Regions from separate parts of the Vibrio tubiashii ATCC 19109 genome, predicted to be linked through region 2. Evidence: predicted binding sites of a transcription regulator. Region 2 holds the regulator's gene; each other region holds the start of a gene.
What was found. Region 2 encodes MetJ, which represses methionine synthesis genes. Its sites were predicted from a motif close to TTAGACNTNTANANGTCTAA; they were not measured.
Positions count from the first base shown of each region.

Region 1: a site for MetJ is predicted at 4,414-4,433, ahead of metH (methionine synthase). Genes of this name have one in related genera too.
Region 3: a site for MetJ is predicted at 4,656-4,675, ahead of metN (methionine ABC transporter ATP-binding protein MetN). Genes of this name have one in related genera too.
Region 4: a site for MetJ is predicted at 5,029-5,048, ahead of metK (methionine adenosyltransferase). Genes of this name have one in related genera too.

Region 1 covers NZ_CP009354.1:306,599-314,637, reverse strand. Annotated here, with positions in the region: gene mgtE (magnesium transporter) at 1-625, shown strand, start outside; gene metH (methionine synthase) at 688-4,365, opposite strand; gene IX91_RS01495 (cation:proton antiporter) at 4,535-5,842, shown strand; tRNA gene IX91_RS01490 (tRNA-Asp) at 6,708-6,784, opposite strand; rRNA gene rrf (5S ribosomal RNA) at 6,817-6,932, opposite strand; rRNA gene IX91_RS01480 (23S ribosomal RNA) at 7,023-8,039, opposite strand, start outside.
Region 2 covers NZ_CP009354.1:3,074,611-3,082,649, forward strand. Annotated here, with positions in the region: gene priA (primosomal protein N') at 1-1,376, opposite strand, end outside; gene rpmE (50S ribosomal protein L31) at 1,660-1,878, shown strand; gene IX91_RS14085 (malic enzyme-like NAD(P)-binding protein) at 2,135-3,412, shown strand; gene metJ (met regulon transcriptional regulator MetJ) at 3,518-3,835, opposite strand; gene IX91_RS14095 (O-succinylhomoserine (thiol)-lyase) at 4,055-5,221, shown strand; gene IX91_RS14100 (bifunctional aspartate kinase/homoserine dehydrogenase II) at 5,221-7,635, shown strand; gene metF (methylenetetrahydrofolate reductase) at 7,866-8,039, shown strand, end outside.
Region 3 covers NZ_CP009354.1:2,518,161-2,526,199, forward strand. Annotated here, with positions in the region: gene treC (alpha,alpha-phosphotrehalase) at 1-887, opposite strand, end outside; gene treB (PTS trehalose transporter subunit IIBC) at 962-2,386, opposite strand; gene treR (trehalose operon repressor TreR) at 2,596-3,543, opposite strand; gene IX91_RS11495 (MliC family protein) at 3,614-3,958, opposite strand; gene gmhB (D-glycero-beta-D-manno-heptose 1,7-bisphosphate 7-phosphatase) at 4,007-4,558, opposite strand; gene metN (methionine ABC transporter ATP-binding protein MetN) at 4,781-5,815, shown strand; gene IX91_RS11510 (methionine ABC transporter permease) at 5,805-6,482, shown strand; gene IX91_RS11515 (MetQ/NlpA family lipoprotein) at 6,530-7,339, shown strand; gene IX91_RS11520 (substrate-binding periplasmic protein) at 7,384-8,039, opposite strand, start outside.
Region 4 covers NZ_CP009354.1:351,891-359,929, forward strand. Annotated here, with positions in the region: gene gshB (glutathione synthase) at 1-513, opposite strand, end outside; gene rsmE (16S rRNA (uracil(1498)-N(3))-methyltransferase) at 527-1,258, opposite strand; gene IX91_RS01780 (endonuclease) at 1,376-2,077, opposite strand; gene IX91_RS01785 (SprT family zinc-dependent metalloprotease) at 2,155-2,652, opposite strand; gene IX91_RS01790 (DUF2189 domain-containing protein) at 2,723-3,520, opposite strand; gene metK (methionine adenosyltransferase) at 3,792-4,946, opposite strand; gene tkt (transketolase) at 5,269-7,263, shown strand; gene IX91_RS01805 (hypothetical protein) at 7,344-7,580, opposite strand; gene epd (erythrose-4-phosphate dehydrogenase) at 7,779-8,039, shown strand, end outside.

The sequences.
Region 1 (8,039 bases), 530 kb from region 2:
GGTCGGTCGTATCACTATCGATGACGTGGTCGATGTTATCCGTGAAGACGCTGAGCACTCCATGATGAGTATGGCGGGTATGGATGATGACGAAGACACTTTCGCCCCTGTAGTAAAATCAGCGCGTAAGCGTAGTATCTGGCTAGGTGCGAATGTTCTCGCAGCCCTTGCGGCCGCATCCGTTTCAAACATGTTTGAAGCAACGCTTGACCAAATGGCGGCAATTGCTGTCTTGATGACCATAGTCCCCTCTATGGGCGGTGTCGCGGGTAACCAGACCGTAGCGCTCGTAATTCGCGGTCTAGCACTTGGTCATATCGGTGATGCCAATAAACGTGAACTGCTGATGAAAGAAGCCGCGATCGGCCTACTCAATGGCATCATGTGGGCACTGATTATTGGCGGTATCGTTGTCGCTTGGAAAGGAAATTGGATGTTAGGCGGCATTATTTCCGCCGCAATGCTGACCAATTTACTGGTCGCTGGTGTGGCTGGGGTAACCATCCCTATTCTGCTCAAGAAGATGAACATCGACCCGGCACTGGCAGGAGGCATGGCGCTCACAACAGTGACCGATGTTATCGGCCTATCGGTCTTCCTTGGCTTAGCAACCATCATGATTTAATCAGACTCTCAGAGACTAAAAAGCGCAGCTTATAAGCTGCGCTTTTTGTTGCTAATTTAGAACTAGTTAAGGTTTGGCCCTAACCATTTCTCTGCTTCAAGCATATCCCAACCTTTGCGATCCGCGTAGCTTTGCGCTTGATCCTGTTGGATCTGAGCGATCGCAAAGTAACGAGAGTCTGGGTGAGAGAAATACCAACCGGAAACAGACGCGCCTGGCCACATCGCATAACTTGTCGTCAGTGACATATCGATGGTCTCTTCAACTTTAAGCAGCTCCCACAGAGAGCCTTTCTCAGTATGTTCTGGACAAGCTGGGTAACCTGGAGCAGGACGAATCCCCTGATATTTCTCACGGATCAACTCGTCATTCGATAAGTTCTCATCGGCAGAATAACCCCAGATTTCTTTACGTACCTGTTCATGTAAATACTCGGCAAACGCTTCAGCTAAGCGATCGGCCACCGCCTGAATCATGATGGCGTTATAGTCGTCACCGGCCGCTTTATATTGGTCAGCAAGTTCGCGCTCACCTATACCGCCCGTGACTGCAAACGCACCAATCCAGTCCTTCTTACCTGACTCTTTAGGAGCAATGTAATCTGATAAACAGTAGTTAAAGCCTTTTGGCTTCTCTGTTTGCTGACGCAGGTTATACAACACTTTGGCCACTTCTGTACGAGACTCATCGGTGTACACTTCAATATCATCACCAACGCTTGCTGCAGGAAAGAGTGCACACATACCGCGAGCTTTAAGTAACCCTTCGTTTTCTACTCGGTCTAGCAGATCATTGGCATCTTTAAACAGACGCTTCGCCTCTTCACCGACTTCTTCATGGTCTAAAATCGCTGGGTACTTACCGACAAGCGACCAAGTCATAAAGAAAGGCGTCCAGTCAATGTAGTTACGCAATGTGGCAACATCAAAATCATCGAACACATGGACACCCGGCTTAGCAGGCTCTGGAGGTGTATAGCACTCCCAATCAATCGCCACTTTGTTAGCACGCGCTTGCTCAAGAATGACAGGCTTGGTTCTTGGCTTCTTACGATTATGCTGATCACGAACACGGACGTAATCCGCATCTAACTTCTCGACAAAGGCAGGACGCAGTTCATCTGAAAGAAGTGATGTACACACGCCAACCGCTCTCGAAGCATTGTTTACATACACCACGGGATGTTTGTAGTTTTGCTCAATCTTAACCGCAGTGTGGGCTTTCGATGTCGTCGCGCCACCAATCAGCAGTGGCAAATCAAAATCAAGACGTTCCATCTCTTTGGCCACATGAACCATTTCGTCCAATGAAGGAGTAATCAGGCCGGACAAACCAATAATATCAACATTCTCTTCTTTGGCGACCTTGAGGATCTGCTCACACGGCACCATGACGCCAAGGTCAATGATCTCGTAGTTATTACACTGTAGAACAACGCCAACAATGTTCTTACCAATATCGTGAACATCACCTTTTACTGTCGCTAGAAGAATTTTACCGTTCGACGAGCCCGCTTGCTTCGATGCATTAATATAAGGTTCTAAGTGAGCAACCGCCTGCTTCATCACGCGAGCTGATTTTACCACCTGAGGTAAGAACATCTTGCCTTCACCAAACAGGTCGCCAACCACATTCATGCCGTCCATTAATGGACCTTCAATCACTTCTAACGGCTTGCTAGCATTAACTCGCGCCTCTTCGGTATCCTCAACAATAAACTCGGTGATGCCTTTAACTAGCGCATGCTCTAAACGCTTCTCAACTGACCAGGTACGCCATTCAAGTGCTGAGGCATCTTCTTCTTTTCCAACGCCTTTACCTGCATATTCAGCGGCAATATCGAGCAGTCGCTCTGTACCATCATCACGTCGGTTTAGAACCACATCTTCTACCGCTTCACGCAACTTGTCGGGTACGTTGTCGTAAATTTCAAGCTGACCAGCATTTACGATCCCCATATCCATACCGTTTTTAAAACAGTGATAAAGGAATACGGCGTGAATCGCTTCACGTACATAGTTGTTGCCGCGGAATGAGAAAGAGACGTTAGAGACACCTCCAGAGATCATAGCGTAAGGTAGGTCGCGCTTGATATCCGCAACCGCTTCAATAAAGTCTACTGCGTAGTTGTTATGCTCTTCGATACCGGTCGCAACAGCAAAAATGTTCGGGTCGAAGATAATATCTTCCGGTGGGAAGCCAATTTCATCAACCAAGATATTGTAGGCATTAGTACAAATTTCCAGTTTGCGTTCACGCGTTTCTGCCTGACCAACTTCATCAAACGCCATCACGATAACAGCCGCACCGTAGCGACGAATCAGCTTGGCTTGCTCAACAAACTTCTCTTTGCCTTCCTTGAGTGAGATGGAGTTAACAATGCCTTTACCCTGAATACACTTCAAGCCAGCTTCGATAACCTCCCACTTAGAGGAGTCGACCATGATAGGCACTTTGGAAATTTCTGGCTCAGAGGCACACAGGTTGAGGAAACGCACCATACATGCTTCAGCATCAAGCATGCCTTCATCCATGTTGATATCGATGATCTGTGCACCGTTCTCGACTTGCTGGCGTGCAACCTCTAACGCCTCATCATAAAGCTCTTCTTTGATCAGACGTTTAAAGCGTGCAGAACCCGTTACGTTAGTGCGTTCACCAACGTTAACAAACAGGGTTTCTTTTTCGATTGTCAGTGGCTCAAGACCAGATAGACGACAAGCCGTGATAAGTTCTGGTAATGCGCGCGGTTTTACTCCTTCTACCGCGATAGCCATTTGGCGGATATGCTCTGGAGTCGTACCACAACAACCGCCAATCAGGTTTAAGAAACCACTTTCCGCCCACTCTTTAACATGCACTGCCATATCTTCAGGTGATAAATCATACTCACCAAAGGCGTTAGGTAAACCCGCATTAGGGTGAGTAGAAACAAATGTCTCTGAGATACGTGAGAGCTCTTCCACATACGGACGTAGCTCGTCAGGGCCTAGCGCACAGTTCAAACCAAATGAGATTGGATTGACGTGACGAAGTGAGTTGTAGAAAGCTTCGGTTGTTTGGCCAGAAAGCGTTCGACCTGACGCATCGGTAATGGTGCCCGATATCATCACTGGCAGTTTGGAACCCAACTCTTCAAACACAGTGTCTACCGCAAAGGCACAAGCTTTAGCGTTCAAGGTATCGAAGATAGTCTCGATCAGAATTAAATCTGAGCCGCCTTTAATCAGAGCGCGTGTCGACTCGGAATACGCTTCGACAAGCTCATCAAAGCTAACGTTTCGATAACCGGGATCGTTCACATCGGGTGAAATAGAACATGTGCGGTTAGTTGGGCCCAATACACCTGCAACGTAACGAGGTTTTTCTGGCGTTTTTGCCGTCCACTCATCGGCCGCTTCACGTGCGAGTTTGGCTGCAGCGAAGTTAATCTCTTCGCTTAGGCTTTCCATTTCATAGTCAGCCATTGCAATAGTGGTTGCGTTGAAGGTGTTGGTTTCGAGGATATCTGCACCTGCTTCTAGATAAGCAGAATGGATATCTTTAATAAGTTGAGGCTGAGAAAGAACAAGTAAGTCGTTGTTGCCTTTTAAATCGCAATGCCAGTCAGCAAAGCGCTCACCTCGATAGTCTTGCTCTTCTAGTTTGTAATCTTGAATCATGGTGCCCATACCACCATCGATCAGCAAGATACGTTGTTTTAATTGAGCTTCAATCTGTTGCCTTACATTACTTCCCACGGTACAGCCTCATTCCTTTAGTTATCACTCCATCCTATCACACATTAAAAAGGAGTCTAGACGTCTAAAAGACTTAATTGATGACTTAGTTATGACAAAAAAATGTTTGCTATTTGTACATAGTAGGCAGAAAATTCCCATTCATAATTTGTTACATGTCGAGATTCTAATGTCGGTCTATTACACTCTCTGTTTCCTATCAGCTGCCGCTATGTTGATTGCGTTTGTAAACAGCAAGATAGGTAAAATGCAAACCACCATCGCAATTACAGCAGGTTCGATGATGCTGTCGCTGTTGATTCTTGTAGCAGGTCAAAACGATTGGTTTCATTTAACAGAAATCGCTTCAAACACAGTGGCGAGCATTAACTTTGAAGATTTCCTACTTAAGGGGATATTAGGTTTTCTCCTTTTTGCCGGTGGTTTAGGTATCAAACTACCCAACCTCAAAGATCAAAAATGGGAAATAACTGCCTTAGCTCTGGGCGCGACTCTATTCTCGACTTTCTTTATTGGCTTTGTCCTTTATGGTTTCTGTCAGTTTATCGGCATTCAGTTCGACCTAGTCTACTGCTTACTGTTTGGTGCGCTGATCTCACCAACCGATCCAATTGCTGTACTGGCCATCGTTAAAAAGCTCGACGCTCCTAAACGAATCTCAACTCAAATCGAAGGTGAATCTCTATTTAACGATGGCTTTGGTCTCGTTATCTTTGTCACCATCTTTACCATCGCCTTTGGTACCGAAGCGCCTACCGTCGGCAGTGTTACTATGCTGTTTATACAAGAAGCGCTTGGCGGCATCTTATATGGTTTTGCTTTAGGGTTACTGTTCCACTATTTAATCAGTGCTACCGACGATCACTCAATGGAGCTCCTGCTGACCATAGGTATACCGACAGCAGGCTATGCCTTCGCCGAAGTTCTGCATGTCTCTGGACCATTAGCTATGGTCGTATCTGGCATTATGATTGGTAACTGGACCAGATTTATCGGTTTCTCCAAAGAGAGTGAAGATCACCTCGATCACTTTTGGGAGCTCGTTGATGAGTTCCTAAACGGTGTTCTATTCCTGCTGATTGGTATGTCGATGCTGCTGTTTGAATTCCATAAGGAAGACTGGATTCTAATGGCTTTCTCTGTACCTCTAGTCTTGTCAGCTCGCTACCTCAGTGTTTTCTTGTCATATATCGGCTTTAAGCGTTTTCGAAAATATAACCCTTGGTCAGTCAAGATTCTTACTTGGGGTGGCTTAAGAGGCGGATTGGCGTTAGCCATGGCGCTGTCAATTCCGTCTGGCATCTGGGTTATTCAAGATAAACTGATCGATGTAAAAGAGATTATCCTAGTCATGACCTACTCGGTAGTAGTGTTCTCAATCTTAATTCAAGGCTCTACCATTACGCCAATGATCGAAAAAGCTAAGCTTGCCCAAAAAGAGATGGATTCTGAGAATAGAGAAGCAGAGCAAGAATAGGTTTTGGAAACATCTATAACGTAAAGGCAGCTAACTAAGCTGCCTTTTTAGTATCTAGAGCTTTTGGGTCATAGGTAGACCAAAGCTATTTTTGAGCATTTTCCGTGACAGGTTTCATCATCGATTTGCGCAGCTTGATGACAATAATACTTGAAAGAGCAGCGCATAAGGTGATGACTGGCGCTGCCATAAGCCCCGCTGTGATGTAACAGGTGTCGCAATGACAAAAGGTCGGCCGTTGTGTTGAGCAACGATACTAGGATGCGGGAACGGACTTCGTCCTACGGAAAACTGGAAAACTGGAAAACTGGAAAACTGGAAAACTGGAAAACTGGAAAACTGGAAAACTTTGAGGGTTGGCTTATCGTGTCAACCTATTTTGTTTTCAATACATTACGTTGTCATCCTCAAGAGCGAGGGACGAGTGAGTTGGGGAGCTCTTGTAGCGAGTCGAAAACTAAAATAGATTCCCTGCTCACTCCTTCGTCGCTCCATGGAATGACCGAAGCTATTGAAGTATGCGAATCTTTTTGATCTGTCCCCTTAGGCTCTACCAACTTAGTATCAACACTCACCTCTCGTAGGGTGAAGCCCGAATCCGATTCTAGAGGACGAAGTCCGTTCCAGCAGCGCAGCGATCCCGATTTCCATAGGGCGTAGCCCGTTCTATCTCCCCCTTAAACGCAAGAAGCCCGTTGCGTCAGCAACGGGCTTCTAAAACGACAAAACCCAGTCCGAAGACTGGGTTTTTTAAATAAGTGGCTGACGGCCGGGCTTGCGGGCAAGCGGGACTCGTTGGTCGCAGACCAAAATAATACTGCAGATACAAAAAGACCTCAGCATTTCTGCTGAGGTCTGGAATAAGTGGCGGAGCGGACGGGACTCGAACCCGCGACCCCCGGCGTGACAGGCCGGTATTCTAACCAACTGAACTACCGCTCCGCACTGGTTAGACTCTTGAGTCTAAATTTAAAGCCTGGCGATGTCCTACTCTCACATGGGGAAGCCCCACACTACCATCGGCGCTAATTCGTTTCACTTCTGAGTTCGGCATGGAATCAGGTGGGTCCAAATCGCTATGGTCGCCAAGCAAATTCTTAATTCGGAAAGCTGTTTTAAGTTCTGTAATTACACATTCAAAGTTCTTGCTTTGAGTCCATCAAAACCCTTTGGGTGTTGTATGGTTAAGCCTCACGGGCAATTAGTACAGGTTAGCTCAACGCCTCACAACGCTTACACACCCTGCCTATCAACGTTCTAGTCTCGAACAACCCTTTAGGACCCTCAAGGGGTCAGGGAAGACTCATCTCAGGGCTCGCTTCCCGCTTAGATGCTTTCAGCGGTTATCGATTCCGAACTTAGCTACCGGGCAATGCGTCTGGCGACACAACCCGAACACCAGAGGTTCGTCCACTCCGGTCCTCTCGTACTAGGAGCAGCCCCCTTCAATCTTCCAACGCCCACGGCAGATAGGGACCGAACTGTCTCACGACGTTCTAAACCCAGCTCGCGTACCACTTTAAATGGCGAACAGCCATACCCTTGGGACCGACTTCAGCCCCAGGATGTGATGAGCCGACATCGAGGTGCCAAACACCGCCGTCGATATGAACTCTTGGGCGGTATCAGCCTGTTATCCCCGGAGTACCTTTTATCCGTTGAGCGATGGCCCTTCCATACAGAACCACCGGATCACTATGACCTGCTTTCGCACCTGCTCGAATTGTCATTCTCGCAGTCAAGCGGGCTTATGCCATTGCACTAACCTCACGATGTCCAACCGTGATTAGCCCACCTTCGTGCTCCTCCGTTACTCTTTGGGAGGAGACCGCCCCAGTCAAACTACCCACCAGGCACTGTCCTCAACCCGGATAACGGGTCTAAGTTAGAACATCAACACTACAAGGGTGGTATTTCAAGGACGGCTCCACCGATACTGGCGTACCGGTTTCAAAGCCTCCCACCTATCCTACACATGTAGGGTCAATGTTCAGTGCCAAGCTGTAGTAAAGGTTCACGGGGTCTTTCCGTCTAGCCGCGGGTACACTGCATCTTCACAGCGATTTCAATTTCACTGAGTCTCGGGTGGAGACAGCGTGGCCATCATTACGCCATTCGTGCAGGTCGGAACTTACCCGACAAGGAATTTCGCTACCTTAGGACCGTTATAGTTACGGCCGCCGTTTACCGGGGCTTC
Region 2 (8,039 bases):
TTGCTGTTCTGGTGATAGGTATAGTAAGCATCACAGCGCTTACATTCCGCAATCCAACCACATTCATGACACATCAACGCTGGAGAAAAGCCGCGTCGGTTTAAAAACAGCATCACTTGGTTGCCTGCCTTTAAATGGCGGCGCATTTCGGCGATGAGTGGCGCAGAAAGACCACTTTCTAGATATAGCCCTTTAACATCGAGCACTTTGTTGGTCGTTGGCGTCGCCGCTCCCGCTCGGGAAGAAAGCACTAAATGATGGTACTTACCACTCAAGGCGTTATGTAGAGTTTCTAAAGCTGGCGTGGCTGAGCCAAGTACAATGGGGATCTGCTCTTTGTTGGCACGCATCACTGCCACATCACGCGCATGGTAGCGCAGACTATCTTGCTGCTTATACGAAGCATCATGCTCTTCATCAACAATGATAATGCCAAGGTTGGCAAAAGGCGTGAGCAGTGCAGAGCGAGTACCAATCACAATGCCAGCGGCGTTATCACGCGCGCTAAGCCAAGCGTTAAGTCGCTCTGTATCATTTAAACCAGAGTGCACTACCTCAACTGGAACATTAAAACGTTTTCTAAACCGGTTAATGGTTTGCGGCGTTAACCCTATCTCGGGCACAAGAACTAGCGCTTGCCTGCCTTGCTCAAGCACAGGCTTAATCAGGTTGAGGTACACTTCCGTTTTACCAGATCCCGTTACCCCCTCTAACAGGTAACAAGCGAAACCTTCATTACTATTCACTGTCGCAATCGCCACCGCCTGCTCAGAGTTTAGCTTTGGCTTATCGACATCAGCTTCAACGTCATGTTTCCACTCACGAATCACTGGTCTTTTTTCTATCGATTCAATCCAGCCTTTTTCCGCTAAGGTCTTTAGCACAGATGAACTGATCTCTTCATCGACAAAACGCTGATGCGGAATCGAGCCTGACTCCAGCATATGCATCACTTTGGCTTGTTTAACCGCGCGGCCGAAACCCGCCATCAATTGGTCGCGACCACTCGCGGTGAGCTGCCATTCCACCAGCGTCGCGAAATCAGCGTCTTTACCTTTTCGCAGTGCACTTGGCATGGCATTAAACAAAGTGTCACCAAGCGGATACTGGTAAAACTGACTACACCAAAAGAGTAAGGAGTAGAGCTTTTCAGGCCACACAGGCTGGTTATCCAACACATGCTTAATCGGCTTAAGCTTATCAAGGCTGAACTCTGACTCATTCACCAACGCGGTGACAATGCCAACCAGAGTTTGACGACCAAAAGGGACAGAGACACGCCCACCTATGATAGGAAATAGGTGGTTAGGGATCTGATAATCAAACTGTTTGTCGAGAGGCACAGGCAATGCCACGCGCGCAATTGTTGGTCGCATAATAGGCTATACAGCTAAGTGAGAGGTTACGTAGGCTAGTCTAAGGGAAAAGCCTAGCAGTGGAAAGAGAGCGTGATTCAAGCATCAAGAATAACTTAGGCTAAAAAAGTAGCGATTTCGGGTCTAAACTGGTTGATCCTAAGTCAGGTATTCATTACTATATCGCGCCTTAGTGATATGGCTAGCTTTACAGCAGCGGTATCCGAAAAGGTTTTTTATTAACTACGTGTGGTGTCCGGCTTAGAATCGGATAGCGACACGGCCTATATTTAGAGGTTCTCCCATGAAAGCTGGTATCCACCCAGAATACAAAGCAGTAAAAGCGACTTGTTCTTGCGGTAACTCTTTTGAGTTCAACTCAACTCTAGCTAAAGAGTCTATCCACCTAGACGTATGTGACAAATGTCACCCATTCTACACTGGTAAGCAACGTATCGTTGATACAGGCGGCCGTGTTGATCGCTTCAACAAGCGTTTCGGTGCTCTATCAAGCAAGAAATAATTTCTTCTTAGCCGAATCTAAAAAGGACGCTCAGGCGTCCTTTTTTGTTATCTGTCACTCACGCAATATCCATTTTGCAGAGTAATCTATTATTAATTTTAATATTCTCTAGCCATATCTCTGTTCATCTGGTCTTATCTCCAGTCATTTACTACTTTTTATTGCTTCGGCTCGCATTCTGACCTAGGCAGCTTGACTTAGTTACTCTAGAATGGATTTCCCCATTCCATATAATTATTAATGAGTACCTACACCTATGTCAGACGACAATCGCCAAGAAGTATCCCCAGAAGAACAATTTCGTCAGCAAGCTTTGGATTATCATGCTTACCCAACTCCAGGTAAAATTGCAGTCGCACTAACAACACCAGCAGAAACGGCTAAAGATCTTGCTCTAGCCTATAGCCCTGGTGTAGCAGAGCCTGTACGTGAAATCGCACAAAACGCTGACAACGTCTACAAGTACACATCAAAAGGCAACATGGTTGCTGTTATCTCAAATGGTACGGCGATTCTTGGTCTTGGCAACTTAGGTCCTCTAGCATCTAAACCTGTAATGGAAGGTAAATCGCTGCTTTTCAAACGCTTTGCGGGCTTAGATTCAATTGATATTGAAGTAAAGCACCGTACTATCGAAGAGTTTGTCGATACCGTTGCTAACATCGCCGATACTTTTGGCGGTATTAACTTAGAAGACATCAAAGCGCCAGACTGTTTCGAAATCGAAAAGCAGTTGATTGAGCGTTGTGATGTACCTGTTTTCCACGATGACCAGCACGGTACGGCGATTGTTACCGCGGCAGGTATGCTTAATGCCATTGAACTTCAAGGGAAGAAGTTAGAAGACGCAACGATTGTGTGTCTCGGTGCAGGTGCAGCAGCAGTAGCATGTATGGAGCTACTGATTAAGTGTGGCGCGATGCGTGAGAAAATCTACATGCTTGACCGTAAAGGTGTTATCCACACTCGTCGTGACGATCTTAACGAATACAAACAGCTATTCGCCAACAACACCGATAAGCGCACACTAGAAGACGTTATCGAAGGTGCTGACCTGTTCCTTGGTGTATCAGGCCCTAACCTACTCTCACCAGAAGCTCTTCAGTTGATGGCAGACAAACCTGTGGTCTTTGCGTGTTCTAACCCAGATCCAGAGATCAAACCTGAACTTGCTCACGATGTACGTAGTGATCTGATCATGGGTACTGGTCGTAGTGATTACCCTAACCAAGTGAATAACGTGCTGTGTTTCCCATTCATCTTCCGCGGTGCGCTAGACGTGCGCGCAAGTGAAATTAACGATGAGATGAAACTGGCAGCGGTTGACGCTATTCGCCAACTAGCGAAAGAAGAAGTGCCAGCTGAAGTCCTAGCAGCTGCTGGCGTTGATGCTCTGTCGTTTGGTCCTGGCTATATCATTCCAAAACCAATGGATTCGCGTCTACTACCTCGTGTTGCTAAAGCCGTTGCTCAGGCCGCTGTTGACTCAGGTGTTGCTCGCATTGAAATGCCAGAAAACTACATGGCCGAATAAATTGGCTGAGTAATCTCTTCAAGAACGAAAAAACCGCTGTTAAGACAGCGGTTTTTTTTAATTTCAGTTTCGTCAGCGTGCGAAAATTAGGTGCGACTATTTTTATTATTCGTCGAAAGATTCGAACTCAATTCCCATCTCTGTCATCAGTTTTTTCACTTCAGCAGGAAGATCGTCTGGGCGGTCTTTACGTAAATCTTCATCGGTCGGCAGTGGCTGCCCGGTATATGCATGCAAAAAAGCTTCACACAATAGCTCGCTGTTTGTTGCGTGGCGCAGGTTATTAATCTGGCGGCGGGTACGCTCATCAGTCAAAACCTTTAATACTTTCAATGGAATAGAAACTGTAATCTTCTTTACTTGTTCGCTTTTCTTTCCATGCTCAGCATATGGGCTAATGTATTCGCCATTCCAATCTGCCATTGCGCACCTTTCGTTATTTTTTATGGTTGAAAATAGAATCCCTAATTTTAGCGGTATTTATAGCCACAAGCAAAGACATATAGACGTCTAGAAGTGTTGACGTCCACAAAAATGATAAGTAAAGTGGAAAGGTATGGGATTGGAATAACATATATCTAACAAGATAAAGGTATAGCGTATTCCCAAATAGAAGTCACTAAAGTTCGAAAGGAAACACTTATGAGCACCCGCAAACCAGCCACAATCGCGGTACGTACTGGTATCGAGTCCGACACTCAACATCACGCAGTTGTTCCACCTATTTACCTCTCGACAAATTATGGCTTTCCTGCCTTTGGTGATGTACCAAAGTACGATTACACCCGCTCAGGCAACCCAAACCGCGGACTACTCGAAACTGCTCTGTTTGAACTTGAGTCAGGTAAGGGCGCGGTCGTGACCAACTGTGGTACTTCGGCACTTAATCTATGGGTATCCGCTTTCCTTGGCCCAGATGACCTTATCGTCGCACCGCACGATTGCTACGGTGGTACTTACCGTCTATTCAATACCCGCGCAAATAAAGGTGATTTCAAAGTTCTATTTGTTGATCAATCTAACGAACAAGCTTTTGCCGAAGCCCTAGCTAAAAAGCCTAAACTGATCCTATTGGAAACACCATCTAACCCGCTAGTTCGTGTCGTCGATATCGCGGACGTATGTGAGAAAGCTAAACAAGTTGGCGCTCTAGTGGCTGTCGACAATACCTTTTTGACACCTGTGTTCCAAAAGCCTTTAGACCTTGGCGCCGACTTTGTTATTCACTCGACCACCAAGTATATCAATGGCCACTCTGATGTTATTGGCGGTGTTGTCATTACCAAAACCGAAGAACACGCGGAAGAACTAGCTTGGTGGGGTAACTGTATTGGTGCAACAGGCACACCATTTGATAGCTACATGACATTGCGCGGCATCCGTACTCTGGGGGCACGTATGAAGGTGCATGAGGAGAGCTCTCGCCAAATTTTAGACTTCTTACAGACCCAAGACTTAGTCGGTAACATCTATCATCCTAGCCTGCCTGAGCATCCAGGCCATGAGATTGCTAAAAAGCAGCAAACTGGCTTTGGTTCTATGCTCAGCTTCGAATTCGCGGGTAGCTTTGAACAACTTAAATTCTTTGTTGGTGAACTAGAGCTTTTCTCACTTGCTGAATCTCTCGGCGGTGTAGAGAGCCTAATCTGTCACCCTGCTTCAATGACACATAGGGCAATGGGAGAGGAAGCACTTGCAGAGGCTGGTGTTTCCCAACAACTGCTGCGCCTGTCGGTTGGGCTTGAAGATGCAGAAGATTTAATTGCTGACCTTGAACAAGCTTTCGCAAAAGCTAAGGAAGCCTTCTAATGTCTACTATTCAACGTCAACTCCATAAGTTTGGTGGTAGCAGCCTTGCCGACCCTGAGTGCTACCGCCGTGTCGTCGGTATCTTAAAAGAATACTCACAACCAGAAGATCTGATCGTTGTTTCTGCCGCAGGCAAAACCACCAACCGCCTGATTGCATTTCTCGAAGCCCTCAGCAAAGATGGCCGTATTGCTCACGAAGAACTTCAAGCACTGCGCCAGTTTCAAACCGAGCTGATTGAAACGCTTATTGAAGGAGAAGTAAAACAGCAGCTACTCGCTACTTTAAATGATGAGTTCAGTACCTTGGGCGAGTTGACTTATCCGCTCAACGAAGCAGAGAAAGCAGCCGTTTTAGGTCATGGCGAAGTGTGGTCTTCACGCCTATTGGCAGCGCTGCTCAATCAACACTCTCTACCTGCTGTGGCTCAGGATGCTCGCGCATTTTTACGTGCTGAAGCGGGCACTCAGCCTGAAGTCGACTTTGGTGCTTCTTACCCGCTCACTAAAGAAGTATTAGTGCAACACGCTCATCATAGAGTGGTGATCACTGGCTTTATGGCTCAAGATAGCCAAGGGCATACGGTGTTACTAGGGCGTAATGGTTCTGACTATTCAGCAACCGTTATCGGCGCGCTGGCAGAAGCGAAACGCGTAACGATTTGGAGTGATGTAGCAGGTGTATACAGCGCGGACCCAAGGTTAGTATCAGATGCCTGTCTTCTACCGTTATTACGCTTAGATGAGGCCAGTGAGCTTGCTAGACTTGCTGCCCCTGTACTGCATAGCCGTACGTTACAACCCGTCGCTCAAAGTGCGATGGATCTACATCTTCGTTGCAGCTACCAACCAGAATCTGGTTCTACACGCATAGAACGTGTGCTTGCCTCTGGTCGCGGTGCAAAAATCATCTCATCACTAGATGAAGTGCTATTAATTCAACTCAATTTCACCTCTGGTCATGATTTCCAACGAGTCGAAAATGAGGTACTTGCAAGCCTCAAGCGAGCACAGCTTGAACCACTGACTTATGAAGCTCAAGCAGACCAACATTGCTTACGTCTCGCTTACACAAGTGAAATAGTGGGCGGCGCTTTAGAGTATCTACAAGATGCGGCAATTGAAGCGGAGATTAAGCTTAAAGAAGGTTATTCGATGGTAGCAGCGGTAGGAGCTGGCGTAACCAAGAATGCCAACCATTGCTATGGTTTCTACCAGCAACTGAAATCTTCACCTGTCGAGTTTATTTCAGAATCATTGTCCGGGCTTAGCTTAGTTGCCGTTTTACGCACAACCGATACTAAACCCTTGGTTAAAGCTATTCATAGCCAATTGTTCCAAGCCCAGAAACGTGTCGCTATTGCCCTGTGTGGTAAAGGCAATATCGGCTCAAGCTGGTTAGAACTGTTCACCGAGCAAAAGAGCGAACTTGAAAAGCGTCATGGTATGAACTTTGAGTTAGTGGCTGTGATTGATAGCCAAACTTATTGGTTCGACCCGAAAGGAATTGATGCAAGCCAAGTTGGTGCTCATTTCGATGACGAAGCGATTAGCCACGAAGGAAACGACTGGATTGAAAAACTCGGTGCTATTCAAGGCTATGATGATCTTGTTGTGTTGGATGTGACTGCCAGTCAAACCTTAGCCCAACGCTACTTAGAAATTGCGGAGCAAGGCATGCACTTGATCTCGGCAAATAAAGTCGCGGGGTCAGCTTCTAGCCAATACTACCATCAGGTTCAAGACGCCTTCGCAAAGATCAATCGTCACTGGCTTTACAACGCTACCGTTGGTGCAGGGCTGCCAATTAACCACACAGTTCGAGACCTACGAGAAAGCGGCGATGACATTATCGCATTATCAGGTATTTTCTCAGGCACCCTCTCGTGGCTATTCCAGCAATACGATGGCAGCGTTCCTTTTGCTGAGCTGGTAGACCTAGCGTGGCAGCAAGGCTTAACTGAGCCCGACCCTCGCAGCGACCTAGACGGTTCAGACGTTATGCGTAAACTCGTCATCCTAGCGCGCGAGTCAGGCCTTACATTGGAACCAGAAGCGGTAAAAGTTGAAAGTTTGGTACCTACAGAGCTCGCTGAGCTATCCCTAGATGAATTTCTTGATAAGAGTGCGCTATTAAGTGAACTGCTCGCAGAGCGCCTTGAGAAAGCTCAGCGCGAAGACAAAGTGCTTCGTTATGTCGCAAGATTAGAGAAAAATGGTACTGCAACGGTAGGTGTTGAAGCGCTAAGCAAAGAGCATGCTCTAGCGAACTTACTGCCATGTGACAATATATTCGCTATCGAGAGTAAGTGGTATAAAGACAATCCACTTGTTATCAGAGGCCCTGGCGCAGGCAGAGAAGTCACCGCAGGTGCGATTCAATCTGATTTGAACCTCCTCTCAAGTTTACTCTAACTCACAAAGGCGCTGATCTCCTCGGCGCCTTTTTACTTTATTCTCTTTCAATCCCATATCAATTTACTTCAACTAAACTTGAAGCCAGCTCATGATTAAGTTGAAAAATATTCATAATCACATTATTGACATTAAATCGTATTCAATACATTCTGTAGACATATAGACGTCTAAACGTCGATTTGGAATTTTAGAGTTTTATGGCACGGAGTGGCCACAGGGAGAGTAAGATGGGATACACGCACGCAGGTCATATCGACGCCTTAAATCAGAATATCGCCGAACTGTCTGACAATATCAATGTGTCATTTGAGTTTTTTCCACCTAGTAGCGAAAAGATGGAAGAAACACTTTGGAACTCTGTGCACCGCCTTAAGACTCTACAACCAAAATTTGTTTCGGTT
Region 3 (8,039 bases), 560 kb from region 2:
TTGGTCCATTTTTCACCATTTGGATAATCGACCTTTAAGTGGTGGAAATTAAACACCATCGACAGCTCTTTATTATCAAGCGATGAATATTGCTGACAATGATCTAGGGTCGTTGAAGACATTTCACCCACCGTCACACTGCCGTACTTCTGGAATACCGCTTCGCTGATCTCTTGCAGATATTCGTGTACGCGAGGTCCATCGGTATAAAAGCATCGACCATCGCCAAGGCGATCATTGGGGAAGTCCTGCTGTTTAGAAATTAGGTTGATTACATCCAGACGGAAGCCATCTACACCTTTTTCAGCCCAGAAGCTGATCACTTCTTTGACTTCGCCGCGAACTTTCGGGTTTTCCCAGTTTAGGTCGGCCTGCTCTTTGGCGAAGAGATGCAAAAAGTACTGACCCGTTTTTTCATCAAGCTCCCAAGCACTGCCACCAAATTTTGATTGCCAGTTGTTAGGGATTCCGCCATCAACCGGATCTTTCCAAATGTAGTAATCACGATAAGGACTGTTTTTATCACCGAGCGCAGACTGGAACCACTCATGCTCAGTCGAAGTGTGGTTGACTACGATATCCATAATAATGCGAATACCACGCTGATGAGCTTCAGCGAGAAGCTGGTCAAAATCATCCATGGTGCCAAAATCTGGATTGATTGCGTAGTAGTCCGAAATATCGTAACCATTATCAATCATTGGAGACTGATAAACAGGTGTTAGCCAAATCGCATCAACACCCAATAGTTTCAAGTAATCAAGCTTAGAAATAATGCCTTGAATATCCCCTGTTCCTTTACTGCCACTGTCGCAAAAGCTCTTAGGGTAAATCTGATAGATCGAGGCGGTTTTCCACCAATTTGCATCATTAGCGATAGTTGTCATTGCTAAACTCACTTACCAAAAAATAATAAACTTTGAAAAAGGAGCGACGGAATGCCGCTCCAAAAAATGATGGGTTACGCGTTCGCTGGCTCTAACTCGCCTTTCATTTGCGCACGCTTGTAGAAGAACAGGGTCAATGCGGCAGGTACGGCAATTGCCACTAGCATTGCGATTGCAAAAATGCCCCAGAACTGTGGTTGGATAGATAAGATACCCGGTAGACCGCCCACACCAATACCGTTCGCCATAACGCCCGCACTACCACAGATCGCTGCTGCAATTGCACTACCAATCATTGCGCTTAGCATTGGGAACTTGTACTTCAAGTTAATACCGTACATCGCAGGCTCAGTTACACCTAAGTAAGCAGAAATCGCCGCTGGAACTGAAATATCGCGCTCACCATGTTTTTTACTGATGATGATAATGCCGACAACCGCTGAAGCTTGAGCAATGTTTGATAGAGCGATCAATGGCCAAATTGGCGTACCACCTAGGTCTTGCATTAGTTGCAGATCGACGGCGTTAGTCGTGTGGTGAATGCCAGTGATAACAAGTGGTGCGTATAGGAAACCAAATACCATCGAACCTATTACCGCGAAGTCTCCAGTCATCGCCGCTTTCGCTGCAAATGCCACACCATCGCCTAATACACGGCCAAACGGACCAATTAGAGAGTGAGCCAATACCACAGAAACAATGATAGAAACGAAAGGAACAACAACTAAGTAAAGGTAAGAAGGAACAATACGTTTCAGGTTAGTCTCAATAAACGCCAGCGCCATACCCGCTAACATCGCAGGAATCACCTGAGCTTGATAACCGACTTTTTCAATCACGAACAGGCCAAAGTCCCACACTTCTGGGGCTTGCTTACCGATAAGATAGGCATTCATCAACTGCGGAGAGACCAGAGTCACACCTAGAGTGATACCTAAAATTGGTGTGCCTCCTAGCTTCTTCACTGTTGACCAACATACCCCAACAGGCAGGAAGAAGAAGATTGCTTCGCCAATTAACCATAAGAAGCTATGAACCGTTGCCCAGAACTGACTAATTTCAGTTAGCGACTGGCCATCAAACATCTTGATGTCACCAATCACATTACGGAAACCTAAAATCAAACCACCAGTGATGATTGCTGGAAGTAGCGGTACAAAGATTTCAGCAAGATGGGAAATACCACGTTCCAATACATTCATATTTTGGCGAGCAGCAAGCTTCGCTTCGTCTTTTGACGCTTCGCTCTTACCTGATAGCTCAATCAGCACTTTATACACTTCATCAACTTCAGTTCCGATCACTACCTGGAACTGACCCGCATTGGTAAAGCAACCTTTTACGATTGGCAACGCCTCTAGCGCTGTCTCGTCTGCTTTATCGGTATCATTCAGTACAAAGCGAAGGCGAGTTAGACAGTGGCTTACACTCGCGATGTTTTCGCGGCCACCAACTAATTCAATCAGACGCTCAACTTCTTGTTTCGCAATCTTACTCATATCCATGTCCACCCTAATTGGATTCTCATTCATCTGTTGTCAACAATGTTGACGATTCAAACTGACTAAGCTTGTTGTTTTTCTATTTATGGGAACATTCCCAAATGTACTTATTATATTGTCAGATCTACTTACAGATAAAAATGGGAACAGTCCCATTAATTGAAAGAGATCACAGTATAATTTTAAATCACTTTGAAAATAATGGCTTAGATTGAGATAGGTTCTTGAGTGATATGAACTTGCTCAAGCTCACCATTAATTTGAGAAATCAGCAACTTAGCAGCCCTTTCACCGGCTAAAGAGTAACCTGGGTCAATACTAAATACTTTGGGAAATAGGAAGGAAAGCAGTTCATTTCCACCCACGCCAGTGACAACCACATCTTCACGATTGAGCTCTTGTAAACGCTTAATGACCCCTAAAGCTAAGGTGTCACTGGCACAAACAATCGCTTGAACGCCTTGAGTCAAAACTTCGTCCACCAGCAAATAAGCACTCTCGTGGTTTAGTTGACCTGTCTGATAGTTTGGTGAAATAGAGTGAGATTGGCACCAATCCAGATAAGCGTCTAAACGCAATTTACCTGTGGTTTTATCACTAGGATCGACGCCAATAAATGCGACGTTCTTGAGGCTCTTTTGTTCTAAGAATTGCAACGCCTTAACAATGACTTGTCTATTGTCGTAGTTGATTGACGAAACTTTATCTGTATCCATCGCGATAACCACAGTGCGATTATGCCAGCTCGCGAGCTTAGCAATATCAAAGTCACTAAAGCCGAACACGATGACGCCATCAACATTACGCTTTTTCAGCACATCCAAATGCTCGTTGGTCTTTGCTCGGTCGAACTGGCTCTCCATAATGACAACATCATAGCCCGCGCTATATAAGGTATTAAGCATACTTCCCACGGCTTTGTTTTCTGATGGAGAATCGAGACGAGAGATAATGACCCCCACCACTTTTTGACTTCCTCCACGCATCGCTTGTGCTGATTTTGAAGGAACATAACCAGATTCCTGAATCACCCGTTCGACCTTAGCACGTGTTTCTGGCTTAACTTTAGGATCGTTAGTCAGAACACGAGAGACGGTCGATTTGCCTACGCCGGATAACCGGGCAATATCAAGAATGGTTAGTTTTTTGCTCATAAAGTCGTGGGTCTAGTAGTTGAACGTTGCAAGGAGGCGATACGCCTCCAGACACGCTATCGTAAAAGATCTATTGGGTAATGCAATTTTTATACACCAAGTGGCTAAGTTCTAAGCGGGCTTCTTTGCCTTTGGTATAGAGGGTCACTGGGTTTTGTATTTCTGCGGTGCCATCGTCGAGAATGTATTTAGTGCCAGAGCCAGAGGGAACCTGGATCATGCGATAATCTTTCTTTGGTAACCTTAGCAGTGCCGTATAATCATTGGGCATTAAGGCTAGCTTGAAGGTTTCGCCACCACTACATTGATAGAATAGAAAATCACCTTGGTAGTGGTTTTCACGTTCCATCGAAGTAAAAGAGCACGCTGACACGCTCAGCCCTACTGCGAGTGCAATTAACAACCGATATCTCATGATTCCCTCCAAACAAAACAAAGGCCGCCCTAGGCAGCCTTTTTCAGTTTATTTTGCTAAATACGCTGGGACTTCTTTAATACTGTCGAGTACCACAGACGCGATAGCTTCGCCTTTCTCTGTGACAGGTTTGCCTGTACGGACAAGGATTTTGGTGCCAACACCGGCTGCTTCGGCTGCCATCATGTCTTCGGCTTTATCGCCCACCATAACAGAGTTCGCCATATCAATTTTCAAGAAGTCACGCGCTGAGATAAACATACCAGGCTTTGGCTTGCGGCAGTCACAGTCTTGCTTATATTTGCCTTGACCGTGTTCAGCATGGTGCGGACAGTAGTAAATACCATCAAACTCAACGCCGTTATCGACAAAGTTCCAGTCCATCCATTGGGTCAAAGATAGGAAACGATCTTCACTGAACTTACCACGAGCAATCCCCGACTGGTTTGTCACCAATACCAGTTGGTAGCCCATATCTTTCAGTTTCTTGGTCGCTTCAAATACGCCATCAACAAACTCAAAATCGTGCTCATCATGAACATAGCCGTGATCGATGTTAATCACGCCATCTCGGTCTAAAAAGACTGCTGGTTTTGCCAAAATATGCTTCTCTATGTACTTTGCTTTACAAGAATTATTGCACGCTTTATTTCTTTCATCACTATCTAATTACTAATCGATTGAGCAAAAGATACGTTTAGACGTCTAGACGTAAAAATATCTATTGACAGAAAACATGTAAGACCATAGCATCATCTACTAAATGAGATGTAGCTCAACATTATCTGCTGCTCTTCATCTAATCTGATAGCGGGTCTCTCGATGATTGAAATTAATCAAGTAAATAAGGTGTTCTACCAAGGCAGTAAGGAAATACATGCCTTAAAGGAGATCAACCTTCATATTCCACAAGGAACAATCTTTGGTGTTATTGGCTCATCGGGAGCAGGGAAAAGTACGCTTATTCGTTGTGTAAACATGTTAGAAGCACCGACAACAGGCTCGATTGTTGTTGATGGTGTCGATCTCACAACACTCAGTAAATCGCAACTTAGCGAAGCTCGCCGTAACATCGGTATGATCTTCCAGCATTTCAACCTACTGTCATCGCGTACGGTTTTTGACAACGTTGCTCTACCACTTGAGTTAGCAGGCAAAGATAAAGCGCACATCAGCACTAAAGTGACTGAGCTGCTGAAACTGGTCGGCCTTGAAGATAAGCATGAAAGCTACCCTTCAAACCTAAGTGGTGGTCAAAAGCAGCGTGTTGCGATCGCACGTGCTCTTGCTTCTGATCCAAAGGTTCTTCTGTGTGATGAAGCGACTAGCGCATTGGATCCAGCCACCACTCAGTCGATTCTAGATCTGCTAAAAGAGATCAACCGCAAGCTGAACATCACTATGCTTTTGATTACTCACGAAATGGACGTTGTAAAAAGCATCTGTCACGAAGTAGCGATCATTGGCGATGGCGAGCTGGTCGAAAAAGGGACTGTCGGTGAAATTTTCGCTCATCCTAAAACAGAACTGGCGCATCAATTCATTCGTTCTACACTCGACTTGTCGATTCCAGAAGATTACCAAGTTCGCTTGCAAGCAACGCGTGTTGAAGGCAGTTACCCATTGGTTCGTCTAGAGTTCACAGGCGCAACAGTCGATGCTCCTTTGATGACGCAAATTGCCCGTAAATTCAACATTGATGTCAGCATTCTCAGCTCTGACCTCGATTACGCCGGTGGTGTGAAATTCGGCATGATGGTCGCAGAACTATTTGGTAATGAACAAGATGACAATGCAGCGATTGAGTTCCTGCGTGAGCACAAGGTAAAAGTAGAGGTGCTAGGCTATGTCCTTTAATGAAATTTCACAGTGGCTGAGCTTAAACAGCAATCTACTTATCGGCGCGACTTGGGATACTATCTACATGGTTGCTGTGGCGGGCATTGTTGGCTTTGCCGTTGGTATTCCACTCGGTGTGATTCTGCATATCACCAAGAAAGGTGGTTTACTTGAGAACACGAAACTAAACAGTGTACTCGGCGCTATTGTTAACGTGGGTCGTTCCGTACCTTTCCTAGTGCTGATGGTCGCCATTATTCCAGTTACCAAGCTATTAGTTGGCACATTCATCGGTACAACAGCAGCCATCGTGCCTCTTACAATCGGCGCCATCCCATTTGTTGCTCGTCTTATCGAAGGTGCTCTACTTGAAGTCCCAACGGGATTAGTTGAAGCAGCACAGTCGATGGGCGCAACCCCGATTCAAATTATTTCTAAGGTACTGCTTCCTGAAGCGATGCCAACCATCGTTAACTCGGTAACCATTACACTCGTCACGCTTGTCAGTTACTCAGCAATGGCAGGAACGGTTGGCGGTGGCGGCCTAGGTGACGTCGCCATTCGATACGGTTTCCACCGCTATGACGTGGTCATTATGGCCGTGACTGTAGTAATGCTTATCGTACTAGTTCAGATCATTCAATCCATTGGTGATGCGATTGTTCGTCGTGTCGATCACCGCTAAGAATACAATAAAGAATACTCACAGATTTAATTTATAAGGAGATAGTGATGAAATTCAGTCTTAAAGGTCTATTAACTATCGCAGCTGCTGCATCAGCATTGGTACTAGCAGGTTGTGGAGAAAAAGAAGCAGATACTAGCAAGATCAAAGTTGGTGTTATGGCTGGTGCAGAAGCACAAGTGGCTGAAGTGGCTGCTAAAGTCGCTAAAGAAAAATACGGCCTAGATGTAGAGCTGGTTACTTTTACTGATTACGTAACACCAAACGCAGCACTAGATGATGGCTCTATCGACATCAATGCGTTCCAACACAAGCCATACCTAGATCAGCAAGTTGCCGACCGTGGTTACAAACTGACTATCGCGGGTAACACGTTTGTTTACCCAATCGCGGGTTACTCTAAGCAAGTGAAAGCGGTCGACGAAATTGAAGAAGGTGCTCGTATCGCTGTACCTAACGATCCAACAAACCTAGGTCGTTCACTGATTCTACTTGAGCAACAAGGACTGCTGAAACTTCGTGAGAACGTTGGCCTGCTAGCAACTGTACGTGACATCGTTGAAAACCCGAAAAACATCACTATCGTAGAGCTAGATGCTGCGCAGCTACCACGCTCTCTAGATGACGTTGCGCTTTCTGTTATCAACACAACTTACGCAAGCTCTATCAACCTAACACCACAAAAAGACGGTGTATTTGTTGAAGACAAAGAGTCTCCATACGTAAACCTAATCGTGTCGCGTGAAGACAACGCACAAGCGGAAAACGTCCAAAACTTTGTTAAGTCTTACCAGACTGAAGAAGTTTACACAGCGGCTTCTGATATCTTCCAAGGTGGCGTAGTTAAAGGTTGGTAATCACTTACTTTTGCTAACATAAGCTCTCAAGGGTTGACGTAATGTCAGCCCTTTTCTTTTGGTGGCACTGTTTTTAGACTATCGAAGTAGTCATCAATGATGGCTTCATAGCGTCCATCATCCTTCATTTCTCTTAGCACTTGGTCAAATCTGTCTCTAAGCCACTGATGCTCTTTCAGCTTAGAAAACGCGATATAGCTGGGCGTGGCCTCGATTGGCGGCGAGAGTATTTCCAGTGCTTGTTCCATTTGTTCACTAGCCAGAATGCTTCGCGCACCAAAATCATTATTTACCCACACATCAGCACGCCCCGTCCTGACCAAGCGAGCGCAATCTTCAGTTCGGTTGCGCCAAAAGACTAGCCTAAAGCGCCCATCCGCCAATAAAGCATCCATCTGCTTACCATAACTGACTCGATTGACAGCGCAGATAGCGACCGCCGAAACATCACGGGATAAAAAGTCGTAGCTACTTATCTTACTACTTCTTTTTACCACTAAGCTTATATTCTGCGTAAACAAGATCTCATTAGAGTAATCGGCAAACTTTTCACGTGTTGGATTTTTAAATGCGGTAAAGATAGCGTCAGCACGACCAAACTGAACATTACTCAAAGCTCGTGCCCAAGGTAAAACTTCTATTGATATCGGGACATCGAGTTCATCAAACACGGCCTCAACAAGCTCGACGGCCACACCAG
Region 4 (8,039 bases), 570 kb from region 2:
GAAGATCGAAGCGCCACCCATGCCATCAAGAGGTTTTAGGATCACATCACCATGCTCTTCACGGAAAGCTTTAATCTTATCTGCTTTACGCGTCACAATCGTGGTCGGAGTGAGGTCAGGGAACCAAGCCGTGAATAACTTTTCATTACAGTCACGTAGGCTTTGCGGCTTGTTGACGATCAATGTGCCTTGCTCTTCAGCGCGCTCTAGAATGTATGTCGCGTAGATGTACTCAGTATCAAACGGAGGATCTTTACGCATCAATACGGCATCTAACTCAGACAGTTCAATAGTTTGCTCCGACTTGAACTCATACCAAGCGTTTGGATCTTCTTTTAGTTCAACAACTTTGGTATCTGCAATGGCTACACCTTGATCTAGATGTAGGTCGTGCATTTCCATGTAGTGAATTTCGTAGCCGCGGCGCTGCGCTTCAAGCATCATGGCAAAGCTAGAGTCTTTTTTGATGTTAATGGACGAGATTGGGTCCATTACGATACCTAATTTGATCATGTATTTTCTCCGTTTAACCAAGATCGCCGAAACGAACTTGCAAGGCTGTAATTGCAGTGAGAGCCGCTGTTTCTGTACGTAATACGCGCGGACCAAGCAGCGTCTCTTCAAATTTGTATTCTTCAGTCATACCGATTTCTTCTGCGGATAGCCCACCTTCAGGACCAATCAACAGACGCACTTTTTCAACAGGTGCAGGTAGGGTATTGATTGAGTATTTTGCGCGAGGATGAAGGTTGAGTTTCAAGCCGTCATACTCTTCAGCACACCACTCTTCAAGCTGCATAATTGGGCGAATTTCAGGTACGGTGTTACGTCCGCATTGCTCGCAAGCACTAATAGCAATTTTTTGCCATTGCGCGAGTTTTTTTTCAAAACGCTTTTGATCAAGCTTAACGCCACAACGCTCTGATATGAGGGGAGTAATGGTGTTTACACCCAGCTCAACAGATTTTTGAATGGTGAACTCCATTTTATCACCACGTGAAATGACTTGACCAAGATGTAGGTCGAGCGGTGATTCAGAGCTGCGTTCGATACGCTCCGTGACGTCGACTTCTACTGATTTCTTCGACACATTCGCAATGGTTGCTGGAAACTCAGCCCCACTACCATCAAACAGTAAAATATCTTGTCCTTCCTTCATGCGCAGCACGCGGCCGATATGGCCAGCAGCGTCATCACTGAGCATCAAAGAGCCTAACTGAGAAATGGCTTCTGGGTGGTAAATTCGTGGGATTCGCATGGTGTCTCGATTTCCAACAAGAGATTTGAAGTTCTCTCTAACATGGATGCTTTGGGTTTAAAAAACAAGGGTTAGAAAGAGTTTCCAATTAATTACCAGAAACTCTTTTGAGCTAACTTATAACGCTTGGCAAGCTTGATGCACAAATGGGTTGTGATTGCCTTGAACCTTGAAGATGCGCTGCTCACGTTCGCATTCCCAATGGTCGACAGGGAATTGTTTATTCCACGCATTCATTAACTGTGTTTGCTGCTTAGAGAGGCGAAAGCCATACTCTTGGCTCATGTACAGATAAGTACGGGCAATGGAACCCTTAGCGCGATCTGGTGGCATCACCTTACGATGCTTAAAGTTGACCTGCATTTCACAACGACCATAGCTTACGCCATCGATGCCATTCCACTGACTGAAGTTATAGTTAGAACGGTCACCGTTAACTTCACCAATCGCAGGAGTCAGGTTGTGTAAGTCAGCTTCCATCATACGGAAGGCTTTATCATTCTTAGTACAGTTTTTACGTCCACCATTTTGCCAACATTGACGTTGGTGACCAAACTGCCAGGCTGGAACAACATGTTCCCATTCGATGCGCGATGCTCGTTTTTGCTGTTTACGAACCTGATAGCCACATGATTCTAAGTCAGGTATTCCTTTGCGACCTTGCCATGAAATATTGCAGCCGCAATAAAAACTGGTGGGATGGTCAGCGTATATCTTTACCGCTTCTTTTTTTGCCTTAGAGAAAGATGAAGGGGGCGCAGCATGTACAACAGCAGCACACAACAAGCCGATAGCAGATAACCACAGAGATTTGTTCATGATTGAGTGTTAGAAAAGTAGTAATAACTACAGTTTAACACGCAAATCTAGCTATAAATTGATGATGCTCTACTTAATTATGACAGTTGCTTACCTGTAAAACTAAGTGGTTGCTGACACTGCTGGCAACGGTAGCTTGCTTGATAACGTAATACTTTATTATGGCGGCGAATGGATAACGGATAAGTGCTACAGCCACAGTAGTACTCAAAGGTTTTCCCTTGCACTGACGTTGTTTCGAAGCTGTGGGTGGTGCGGGCTGGCACGTTAAATACTGATTCCATGACTCCTTGCCATTCTTTACCATGTGGTCGAACGCGGCCATAGACTTGGTAGGTAATCAGATGAGCGACTTCATGAGGAATAACTTCCGCTAAAAATGCCTGCTGATTCTCTGTGAACAAGACTGGGTTGAGGCGAATCTCATTCAGTTGCAAGTAGGCTTTACCCGCCGCTTTGCCGCGTAGATTGAAGTTTAACTGCGGGAGAGGAAAAGAGCGCTTAAAGGTATGTGATGCGGTCTGGATGCAGTCAGCCATGACCTTTTTTGCTCGGTATTCAAGTTCCAAGTCCAACGCACACTCCAAATAAAAACGCCTCTATAGTTAGAGGCGAATCATATACTGGTTCAGTGTAGAGCGCGACTTATGGGTGATGCTTTTTCTTGATCGTTTCGTGATAAGCATGCCAAGTACCATAACCAAGAATTGGCATGGTAAACAGCATTCCGATTCCGTAGGTCGCAAAGCCGACGAGAATACCGCCACAAATGAGGGCAGCCCACACAATCATGGCTGGAATATTCGATTTCACTGCATTGAAGCTTGAGAAAACCGCAGTCATCATATCAACACGACGTTCCATCATTAATGGAATGGAAAACGCTGAGATACTGAATACGACACATGCTAGAACGAAACCGACCAGCGAGCCTATGACTAAGAAAGGCAGAAACTCCGTTAGCGGTGCGCCCTGGACGGATGGATATAGAGCGTGTAGAAGTGCTGCTATTCTCATCCAGAAGATCATACATACCGCCAGTAAGACGGCGAATGCCCATTGAGAAGATGAGTTACGACCAATCGCTTTCATTGAGTGAAGTAGGCTTGCACTATGGCCTTTTTCTCTTTCCCAGCTCGCATCATAAAGACCAAGCGCTAAGAAAGGACCAATAAGCATATAGACAACGAGACTTGGCATCACGACTAAGTGCGTGCCCTGCCATTGGACAAGTAAAACAATACCTATTGCGGCGGCCATAAAGCACAAACCGTAAAAGGCGCTGATAAGTGGCATACGGACAAAGTCATGCAGACCGAGGGCAAGCCAATGGAATGGGGCAGAAATACTGACCTGATTACACGGAATCGTGCGGGCGTATTCTGAGTCTTTGACTTCTTTGTTCTTGTCATCGAAGTCGTGTGGATTCACCGTACGAGGCATATATCCTCCTTGATCGATTCTCTACCTACACTGCGCTCTTGAGCGACAGTGAACGAAACTCGATGCCCGGCTTGGCGACCTCTAATAATGTAAGCGGCGCATCAGTTAAACAGTTTACGAAGCAAGATCGCTGTGCGATTTGTTCGTTAACATATTTTTAACTATTGACCGCATGGCAAAAAAATACAAATTTCTTGATGTTTTTTTGCGCATAAAAAAAGAACGTCTGGTAATCCAGACGTTCTTAATATTTTTATAGTGTAATCAAAGATTACTTCAGACCAGCGAACTCGCGCAGTAGAGCTGCTTTATCTGTCGCTTCCCATGGGAACTCTTCGCGACCGAAGTGGCCGTATGCCGCAGTCTTCTTGTAGATAGGCTGAAGTAGGTTCAGCATCTCTTGCAGACCGTATGGGCGAAGGTCGAAGTTTTGACGAACTGCTTCGATGATGATGTCGTGAGATACTTTCTCAGTACCAAACGTCTCAACCATGATAGACGTTGGATCAGCAACACCGATCGCGTAAGAAAGTTGGATTTCACAACGATCTGCTAGACCAGCAGCAACGATGTTTTTCGCAACGTAGCGTGCTGCGTATGCTGCAGAACGGTCAACTTTTGATGGATCTTTACCAGAGAAAGCACCACCACCGTGACGAGCCGCACCACCGTAGGTATCAACGATGATCTTACGACCAGTTAGACCACAGTCACCCATAGGACCACCGATTACAAAACGGCCGGTTGGGTTGATGAAGAAGTTAGTCTCTTTATTGATCCACTCAGAAGGCAGTACAGGTTTGATGATCTCTTCCATTACTGCTTCACGTAGGTCAGGCGTCGAGATTGAATCACAGTGCTGAGTAGAAAGAACAACTGCATCAATACCAACGATCTTACCTTGGTCGTACTGGAAAGTTACCTGAGACTTAGCGTCAGGGCGTAACCATGGCAGTGTACCGTTTTTACGTACTTCAGCTTGCTTTTGAACAAGAAGGTGAGAGTAAGTAATTGGAGCTGGCATTAGAATGTCAGTTTCGTTGGTCGCATAACCGAACATGATCCCTTGGTCACCAGCGCCTTGCTCTTTAGGGTCTGCTTTATCAACGCCTTGGTTGATGTCAGGTGATTGCTTACCGATAGTGTTTAGAACCGCACAAGAGTCAGCATCGAAACCCATGTCAGAGTGAACATAACCAATTTCACGCACTGTCTGGCGAGTTAGCTCTTCGATATCTACCCATGCTGAAGTCGTGATTTCACCACCAACCATCACCATGCCGGTCTTTACGTAAGTTTCACAAGCAACACGTGCCTTTGGGTCTTGCTCTAGAATCGCATCAAGGACTGCATCAGAAATTTGGTCTGCAATTTTATCTGGATGACCTTCTGAAACAGACTCAGAAGTAAACAGGTGCTTAGCCATGTGAGCTCCACTTTAAATTTTTAGAGAGCGCTCCGTTATCAAAGGGGGAGCACTAATAAATAATACTGATATCTGTAGGTGTATCTACATCTAGACGTCTATTTTAGTTTTGAATGCTCGGATTACAAGCTCTTTTTTGTTATTTACTAAAACCAAACGTTTGCGTTAATCGGTCGAAATATTAGTAACTTTTATCGATATGTTGCGAAAGCGAGGAAATTTGTGAGCTTTTGTCTTGGAAAACGATTGCAGTGCTGGTGGTGCTTTGAGAGAATTATCGCTCATTTTATATTTGATTCGCTTAATGCATTCAGGAGCTGACATGTCTTCTCGTCAACATCTCGCTAACGCAATTCGTGCTCTAAGCATGGATGGAGTTCAACAAGCTAACTCTGGTCACCCAGGTGCACCTATGGGTATGGCTGATATCGCTGAAGTTCTTTGGCGTTCTCACCTAAATCACAACCCGTCTAACCCTGAGTGGGCTGACCGCGACCGTTTCGTTTTATCAAACGGCCACGGCTCTATGCTGATTTACTCTTTGCTACACCTTTCTGGCTATGAGTTATCAATTGACGATTTGAAAAACTTCCGTCAGCTACACTCTAAGACTCCAGGTCACCCAGAGTATGGTTATGCACCAGGCGTTGAAACTACAACGGGTCCTCTAGGTCAAGGTATCACTAACGCTGTTGGTATGGCGCTAGCTGAGAAGACACTTGCAGCACAGTTCAACAAAGAAGACCACGATATCGTTGATCACTTCACCTATGCATTCATGGGTGACGGCTGTCTGATGGAAGGTATCTCGCACGAAGCATGTTCTCTAGCAGGTACACTAGGTCTGGGCAAACTGATCGCGTTCTGGGATGACAACGGCATCTCTATCGACGGTGAAGTAGAAGGTTGGTTCTCTGACGACACACCTAAGCGTTTTGAAGCATACGGCTGGCACGTAATCCCTGCAGTAGACGGTCACGATCCAGAAGCGATCAATGCAGCTATTGTTGCAGCGAAAGCTGACCCACGCCCAACTCTAATCTGTACTAAGACGATCATCGGTTTTGGTTCACCTAACAAGTCTGGTTCACACGACTGTCACGGTGCTCCGCTAGGCGCTGAAGAAATTGCAGCAACTCGCAAAGAACTTGGCTGGGAACACGGTCCATTCGAAATCCCTGCTGACGTATACGCAGAGTGGGATGCGAAAGAAGCAGGCGCAGCTAAGGAAGCAGCGTGGAACACTAAGTTTGATGCATACGCAGCAGCTTACCCAGCTGAAGCGGCTGAGCTTAAACGTCGCCTAAACGGTGAACTACCTGCCGAGTGGGAAGAGAAAGCCAATGCAATCATTGCTGATCTTCAGGCTAACCCTGCCAACATCGCATCACGTAAAGCGTCGCAAAACGCACTAGAAGCGTTCGGTGCTATGCTACCTGAATTCCTAGGCGGCTCTGCTGACCTTGCCCCTTCTAACCTAACTATGTGGTCTGGTTCTAAATCTGTGTCTGCTGAAGATGCGTCAGGTAACTACATCCACTACGGTGTACGTGAATTCGGTATGACAGCGATCATGAACGGTATTGCACTACATGGTGGTTTCGTACCATACGGCGCAACGTTCCTAATGTTCATGGAGTACGCACGTAACGCGATGCGTATGGCGGCTCTGATGAAAGTTCAGAACATCCAAGTTTACACGCACGACTCTATCGGTCTTGGTGAAGATGGCCCAACTCACCAACCGGTTGAGCAAATGGCTTCTCTGCGTCTAACGCCAAACATGAGCACATGGCGTCCATGTGACCAAGTGGAATCTGCAGTCGCTTGGAAACTGGCTATCGAGCGTAAAGACGGTCCAACATCTCTGATCTTCTCTCGTCAAAACCTTGCACAGCAAGAGCGTAACGAAGAGCAGGTTGCAAACATCGCTCGCGGTGGTTACATCCTAAAAGATTGTGAAGGCAAGCCAGAGCTAATCCTTATCGCTACAGGTTCTGAGGTTGAGCTAGCAGTAGAAGCAGCAGCGCAACTAACGGCTGAAGGTAAGAAGGTACGTGTAGTATCTATGCCTGCTACTGACGCATTCGACAAGCAAGACGCTGAGTACCGTGAATCTGTACTTCCATCTGACGTTACAGCTCGTATCGCTGTAGAAGCTGGCATCGCTGACTTCTGGTACAAGTACGTTGGCTTCGACGGTCGTATCATCGGTATGACAACATTTGGTGAATCTGCACCAGCAGGTGAGCTATTCAAGATGTTCGGTTTCACTACAGAAAACGTAGTAAACACAGCAAAAGAGCTACTAGCATAAGATTTGCTGAAGTCATGAAGTAGAAAACCGAGCCTAGTGGCTCGGTTTTTTTATGCGTTCAATCTGAGGTCAAGTAGCGACTACTCAAACTCGTTACCCCAGTTATCCTTCTCTTTGTGGCCGCAGACTTTACACGTGACATATCTGTCCATGTCATAGTAGTGACCGCCATTAATAAAGGCATGAGCCATCAGTTTGACTCTACCTAACAAAGAAGTGTCCGTGTCGTAGCTGCTGGTCTTTCTTACAAGCACTTCACTATGGGGTGCTTCTTGTTCGCACTGTTTACAAAAGTGAGTGGCTGGGTACCCAGACATAGTCATTTCCTTTGGTTGATGAAACTAGATAAGAAACAGCCATAAGGAAAACAACCTCACACAGCGACTATCTATATTGCTGGCTTATTATTCAAGTTATACAGTTTCAATTGTTCGGCACACATCACTAACTTAATGCGCTTTGGCCTACTATCGGGTAGTATTTGTGACACGAAAATGATGTAGGGCGATGGAGTTATGCTGAAAGTTGCGATCAACGGGTTTGGACGTATTGGCCGTAATGTTTTGCGAGCGGTATATGAAAGTGGCAAAAACCAACAAATAAAGGTAGTGGCGGTGAATGAACTGGCGCAACCGGATGCGATGGCCCATCTACTTCAATATGATACTAGTCATGGTCGTTTTGGTAGAAAAGTGACCAACGATCAAGAGCACATCTATATCCACCATGATACTCCTCATCAAGGCACTGGTGAGTTTGATTCCATCCGTATCCTT